One region of the Stenotrophomonas sp. YJH_SMC_14-1 genome, then DNA from elsewhere that is predicted to be linked to it. Evidence: riboswitches for the same ligand, from Rfam matches in the RefSeq annotation. Region 1 holds a riboswitch; the other holds the start of a gene.
The links. A riboswitch is a leader RNA that binds a small molecule or an ion and turns the genes downstream of it on or off. The one in region 1 is predicted to bind glycine.

Region 1 (3,403 bases):
GCATGGCCGTGACGACCGCCTGGCGGTGGTGGTTGGCCCATGCTCGATCCACGACCCGAAGGCCGCCATCGAGTACGCCCAGCGCCTGAAGCCGCTGCGTGACGCGCTGGCCGGGGAACTTGAAATCGTGATGCGCGTGTACTTCGAGAAGCCGCGCACCACGGTGGGCTGGAAGGGCCTGATCAACGACCCGGACCTGGATGGCAGCTTCAGGATCGACAAGGGCCTGCGCATTGCCCGTGGCCTGCTGCGCGACATCAACAAGCTCGGCCTGCCGGCCGGTGTCGAGTTCCTCGACGTGATCTCGCCGCAGTACATCGCCGATCTGGTGGCCTGGGGCGCCATTGGTGCGCGCACCACCGAAAGCCAGGTGCACCGCGAACTGGCCTCGGGGCTGTCGTGCCCGGTCGGCTTCAAGAACGGCACCGATGGCAACGTGAAGATCGCCGCCGACGCGGTGGGTGCGGCCTCCAATCCGCATCACTTCCTGTCGGTCACCAAGCAGGGCGGCACCGCCATCGTGTCGACCACTGGCAACCCGGATTGCCATGTGATCCTGCGCGGCGGCAAGCAGCCGAACTACGATGCAGGCAGTGTCGCCGAGGCCTGCCAGGCGCTGGCCAAGGCCAAGCTGCCGACTCGTCTGATGATCGACGCCAGCCATGCCAACAGCCTGAAGAATCCGGACAACCAGCCGAAGGTGATCGAGGACATCGCCGTTCAGTTGGAAGACGGTGAACAGCGCATCGTCGGTGTGATGATCGAGAGCCATCTGGTCGGTGGTCGCCAGGAACTGGTGGAAGGCCAACCGCTGGTCTACGGGCAGAGCATCACCGATGGCTGCATCGACTGGGACACCACCGTGACGGTGCTGGAGCGACTGGCCGCGGCCGTGCGCGCCCGTCGCGACGTGAAGGTGTCCGAAGCCGCTTGAGTGCGGCACGTGTGTGGATGGCGGCCAGCGCCTGCGGGGGTGCGGCCGCGATCAGGGCCGGTCGGAGTTGGAGACCGGCCCATCTGCACCGGCGATGCGCCTGGCGCTGCGCATGAGCGACAGCGCCAGGTACATCGCCGGGGTGGTGCGGATTCCGCCGCGCGAACCTCAATGCACTTCGTCGTGGTACACGAACTTCGGCATTTCCCAGCGGTAGTGGATCGCCAGCAGGCGTAGCGCGAAGCCGCCGCCGAGGCAGCACAGGATCGCGGTGGCGTCGGCCACGCCCCAGTGCAGCAGCAACAGGTAGGCCGCGCCGGTCAGCAGCGCGATGATCGCGTACAGCTCCTTCTGGAAGATCAGCGGCACCTCGTTGCAGAGGATGTCGCGCAGCACGCCGCCGAACGCGCCGGTCAACATGCCGGCGATCAGCACGATCGGCATCGCATGGCCGGCTTCGCGCGCAATCGAGCAGCCGATCAGGGTGAAGGCGATCAGGCCCAGGCCATCGAGCACCAGGAAGGTGCGGCGGAAGTGGTGCATCCAGCGCGCCACCCAAGTGGCGATCAGCGCCGCGCATACGGTGAAGCCCAGGTACTCCGGATGCTTCACCCAGCCCAGCGGGTAGTGGCCGAGCAGGATGTCGCGCAGTGATCCACCACCGAGGGCGGTGACGCAGGCGATCATGACCACGCCGAACAGGTCCATGCGGCGGCGGCCGGCGGCCAGCGCGCCGGTCATGGCTTCGGCGGAAATGGCGATCAGGTAGATGATGGACAGCAGCATTGGGCAGGCTCCGGGCGCGGTGGGGCCGGCCATGCGCGACTACCGCCACTGCCTGCGCAATGACGGGATGACGATGACCGGTGCCGCTCCCGCTGTCCTTTTGCCTGAGAGTTCAGCGGCATGGGCCGCGTGCCCCTTCGGCGGATCGTCCCGGGCATGCCCGGTGACCTCTCTCCAGCTCGGCGAGTCGAATGCATGGTTGGTGGGATTCCAGCCCACCGGCCTGAGCGATCATGGGAGCCTGCGCCTTCGGCGGGCGCCAGCGCGGCGCCTCTCTCCTGCATTCGGGCGCCAGTATATCCGCTGCAGTGCAGCACGGCATAATCCGGGCATGGCCCCGTCCCTCCGCCCGTGGTTCCTGTACCTGCTCGAATGTCGCGATGGCAGCTATTACGCCGGCATCAGCACCGACGTGGACGCGCGTTTTGCCGCCCACCAGGCCGGCAAGGGCGCGCGCTACACCCGGGCCCGGCCGCCGCTGCGCGTGCTGGCCGTGCGCGAGTACCCGGACCGGGCCGCCGCCTCGCGGGCCGAATGGCAGCTCAAGCAGCAGCCGCGGGAACGCAAGCTGGCCTGGCTGCAGGCGGTGGATGCTGGGTCCCTGTAGATCCATGGCATACATGGATGCCTCTGTGCCGCCATGCGATGATCGCCCAGCCCTCAGCGCTGGAGACCCGGATGTCCACCGTCGCCCTGTTGTTCGCTCTCTCCGCGTCAACCAGTCCCGCTGCCGACCCGGCCACCCTCGCGGCCATCGAAGCCACCTGCCATGACTACGTCGACGGCCAGCTGGAGGCCGACCCGCAGCGCGTCGCCCGCTCCCTGCACCCGGACCTGGCCAAGCGCGCGGTCCTCGGCGATACGCCCGACGAGCGGCTGGGCCTGCGCCGCATGTCGAAGGAAGAACTGGTCGCGCTGACGAAGCAGGGCGCGTTGAAGACCCCGAAGGATCAATGGGACCGCCGCTGCACGGTGCTGGACGTGACCGGCAATGCCGCCTCGGTGCGATTGGAAACGCCGTGGTTCGTCGATTACTTCCACATGGGGCGCTTCGACCAGCGCTGGGTCATCGTCAACGCGTTGTGGTACCCGAAACCGAAGGCGAAGTGAGCACGATGCGTGCCGCCGGTAAGGCATGGGTCTCCGTCGTCGTACTGGCCGCCGGCATCGCACTGCTGCCTGGCCTGCTGTACCTGCTCGGGCTTGCCCTGGTGGGCGGTTGGCCGAAGCCAGCAGACCGTGTGCCCAGTGGTGTGGCTGCGTGCACCAGTGAACCGCGAACAGGATTTCAGCCGATGAATCCCTGGAGTTTCGCCGCGCAGTTCTTCGACGACGACGCGATGAAGAAGAAGGTGCCAGAGGTGGAACGGGAGGCGTTCTGGATTGCCCGCCGCCATCTTTGGCGGCAGCCACGGCACGACATGCTGCGCTGGCATCTGAGCAGCACGGCACTGACGATCTGGATTACCCGCAACTGGAGTGCCGCGCAGATTGCCGACACCGCAAGGAAGGAGGACTTCTGCCGCGCATGGTCGAAACGGCGGGCGCCCGGCGGCCCGATGAAGCGGTAGATCCACGCCATGCATGGATGATGTTGACGGAGTCAGAGCCCTTTCCTGCGGAAAGGGATCGGACCGCGTGGCAGCCGGCCAGCGGCGGGCACTACCGCCTCGGTCGCCGGTC
Region 2 (3,403 bases), on a different contig from region 1:
AGCACCGCCAGCGCCAGGATCGGGAAGATCAATGCCATGCCCATGCCGCCCAGGAAGATCGGCAGTACCGCCCATGGCAGCACGAACTGTGGCGACAGCGCCACGTAGCCGACATTCAGCAGCACCGACAGCGCACACAGGCCGAAACCAATGGACACCTGGCGGGTGGGCGTGGTGTGCCCGGCCATGCGCCCGGACAGGAACGAGCCGGTGGTCATGCCGCCGATGGTGGGGATGAACAGCCAGGCAAAACCACCCTCGCCCAGATGCAGGTGCTGCATCACGAACACCGGCGCCGAGGAGATGTACAGGAAAATGCCGCCGAAACCGATGCTGCCGGCCAGCGCCAGGCGCAGAAACCGCGGGTTGAAACCGATGCGCACGTAATCACGCAGCAGCACGCGCGGCGACAACGGCACCCGTGCCTCCACCGGATGGGTTTCCGGCAGGTAGCGTGCAGTGGCCGCCAGCAGGAGCAGCGCAAACACCACCAGGAACCAGAAAATCAGTGGCCAGCCGGCGCCACTGAGCAGGATCCAGCCGCCAATGATCGGTGCGATGGCCGGAGCGATGCCGAACAGCATCGATACCTGGCTCATCAGACGCTGCGCGTCGTGTCCGTGGTACAGGTCGCGGATCACCGCGCGGCCGACGATCATGCCGACGCCTGCTGACAGGCCCTGCAGCGCACGGAACGCCAGCAGCGTGGTCAGGTCGGTGGACAGCGCGCAGCCGACCGAAGCGCCGACGAACACCACCAGGCCACCGAGGATCACCCGCTTGCGGCCCCAGGCATCGGACAGCGGGCCGTGCGCAAGGCTCATCAGGCCGTAGAACAGCAGATACACGCTGATGGTCTGCTGCACCGCCACCTCGTCCACCGCCAGGCGCTGGGCCAGCTGCGGGAACGCCGGGAAGATGGTGTCGATCGAGAACGGACCGAACATGGCCAGGCCGGCGAGCAGCAGGGCCATGCGGCGGGTGGAGGGAGCAACAGCGGCGGTCATGGGAAAGGCGTCCGGCAGGGCCATGCGCGGCACGCACGGCGGGCGCCGGTCCCCTGCAGCAGGGACGGCGCCAGATGAATTCGGGTATCCGCCCATCATAGGTGGGGATTGCACCTGATGCCATGCAGCAGTGCACAAAACGCACGGACGGGCCATCGGCCATTCAGGCGCGGCCTCCAGGACCGAAGGCGGCCGCCGCGCCCGCAACGGGCTATAATCGGCGGGCAACACGGTGGGAGAAGCGGAACACCGCTGCCGAAGGCGCAACGCCCGTAATCGCTCAGGCCCGATACCACCCGTAACACAACTCTGGAGAGACCGGTTCGATCCGGCGCCGAAGGGGCACGAAGCTGCGGTCCGCCGCGCTTTTAAACTCTCAGGCAAAAGGACAGAGGGGCGCCCCGCAGACCGCCGACCGGCGGCTTGTGCCCGTGCGTGTGCCCTTTCCTGACGGATCCTTCGCCATGTCCCAGAACACCCCTTCCCTGCGTGAGCTCGAGCACCACAACGCGTTCGTCGAGCGCCACATCGGCCCCAACGACGCCGAGATCGCGCAGATGCTCGACGTCGTCGGCCACGCGTCGCTGGATGCGATGACCGACGCCATCGTGCCGGCCAAGATCAAGTCGCCGGCACCGCTGGCACTGCCGGAGTCGATGACCGAAGTGCAGGCACTGGCGAAGATCCGTGCGATCGCCGACAAGAACACCGTGCTGCGCAGCTTCATCGGCCAGGGTTACTACGGTACCCACACGCCGAACGTGATCCTGCGCAACATCCTGGAAAACCCGGCGTGGTACACCGCCTACACCCCGTACCAGGCGGAAATCTCGCAGGGCCGCATGGAAGCGCTGATCAACTTCCAGACCCTGTGCGCCGACCTGACCGGCATGGAAATCGCCAACGCCTCGCTGCTGGACGAAGCCACCGCCGCCGCCGAAGCGATGACCCTGGCCAAGCGTTCGGCCAAGTCGAAGTCGGACACCTTCTTCGTGCACGACGCCGTGCACCCGCAGACCCTGGAACTGCTGCGTACCCGCGCCGAGCCCATGGGCATCGTGCTGCGCGTCGGCGCCCCGGCCGAAGCGCTGGAAGCAGAAGCCTTCGGCCTGCTGCTGCAGTATCCGGACACCTTTGGCCAGGTCGGCGACTACAAGGCGCTGGTCGATGCCGTGCACGCACGCGGCGGCCTGGTGGCCGTGGCCACCGACCTGCTGGCCCTGACCCTGCTGGCTGCCCCGGGCGAATGGGGCGCGGACATCGTTGTCGGCAACAGCCAGCGTTTCGGCGTGCCGTTCGGCTTCGGTGGCCCGCACGCCGCCTTCATGGCCTGCCGTGACGCCTACAAGCGCTCGATGCCGGGCCGCCTGATCGGCGTTTCGATCGATGCCCAGGGCAACCCGGCCTACCGCCTGACCCTGCAGACCCGCGAACAGCACATCCGCCGCGAGAAGGCCACCTCCAACATCTGTACCGCGCAGGTGCTGCTGGCGGTGATGGCCTCGATGTACGCCGTTTACCACGGCCCGGAAGGCCTGACCCGCATTGCCCGCCGCACCCATCGACTGGCCTCGATCCTGGCCGCAGCGCTGCGCAATGCCGGCGTGCAGGTCGGTGGCGACTTCTTCGACACCCTGCACGTCACCGGCGTGCATGCCGATGAAATCCATGCCAAGGCACGCGCCGCCGGTTACAACCTGCGCGCGATCGACAGCGACTCGGTCGGCATCAGCCTGGACGAGACCACCACCCGCGCCGACATCGTCGCCGTGGCTGCGGTGTTCGGTGCCTCGCTGGACGTCGACGCACTGGATGCCAGCACCGCCGACGCGCTGCCGGCCGGCCTGCTGCGCCAGTCCGCGTTCCTGACCCACCCGGTGTTCAACACCCACCACAGCGAACACGAACTGCTGCGCTACCTGCGTTCGCTGGCCGACAAGGACCTGGCGATGGACCGCACGATGATCCCGCTGGGTTCGTGCACCATGAAGCTCAACGCCACCGCCGAGATGATCCCGGTGACCTGGCCGGAGTTCTCGCAGATCCACCCGCTGGTGCCGGCCGACCAGGCGCTGGGCTACAAGGAACTGATCGACACGCTGGAAGCGATGCTGGTCGAATGCACCGGCTACGACGCGGTCAGCCTGCAGCCGAACTCCGGCGCACAGGGCGAGTACGCCGGCCTGCTGGCGATCCGGGCATACCACCGCTCGCGCGGCGAAGGCCACCGCGACATCTGCCTGATCCCGGATTCGGCGCACGGCACCAACCCGGCCTCGGCGCAGATGTGCGGCATGAAGGTGGTGGTCACCAAGACCGATGCCAACGGCAACGTCGATGTGGAAGACATCCGCCTCAACGCCGAGAAGTACAGCGACCGCCTGGCCGCGATCATG

Region 2: another riboswitch for glycine. It lies ahead of gcvP (aminomethyl-transferring glycine dehydrogenase); the one in region 1 lies ahead of AC5P9P_RS18435 (trimeric intracellular cation channel family protein).

What each region holds. Positions count from the first base shown of each region.
Region 1 covers NZ_JCAFVK010000011.1:14,529-17,931, reverse strand. Annotated here, with positions in the region: gene AC5P9P_RS18440 (3-deoxy-7-phosphoheptulonate synthase) at 1-934, shown strand, start outside; gene AC5P9P_RS18435 (trimeric intracellular cation channel family protein) at 1,103-1,720, opposite strand; glycine riboswitch at 1,803-1,908, opposite strand; glycine riboswitch at 1,922-2,011, opposite strand; gene AC5P9P_RS18430 (GIY-YIG nuclease family protein) at 2,052-2,327, shown strand; gene AC5P9P_RS18425 (nuclear transport factor 2 family protein) at 2,399-2,830, shown strand; gene AC5P9P_RS18420 (hypothetical protein) at 2,836-3,291, shown strand; gene AC5P9P_RS18415 (NAD(P)/FAD-dependent oxidoreductase) at 3,383-3,403, opposite strand, start outside.
Region 2 covers NZ_JCAFVK010000002.1:585,821-589,223, forward strand. Annotated here, with positions in the region: gene AC5P9P_RS07705 (multidrug effflux MFS transporter) at 1-1,007, opposite strand, end outside; glycine riboswitch at 1,307-1,409, shown strand; gene gcvP (aminomethyl-transferring glycine dehydrogenase) at 1,472-3,403, shown strand, end outside.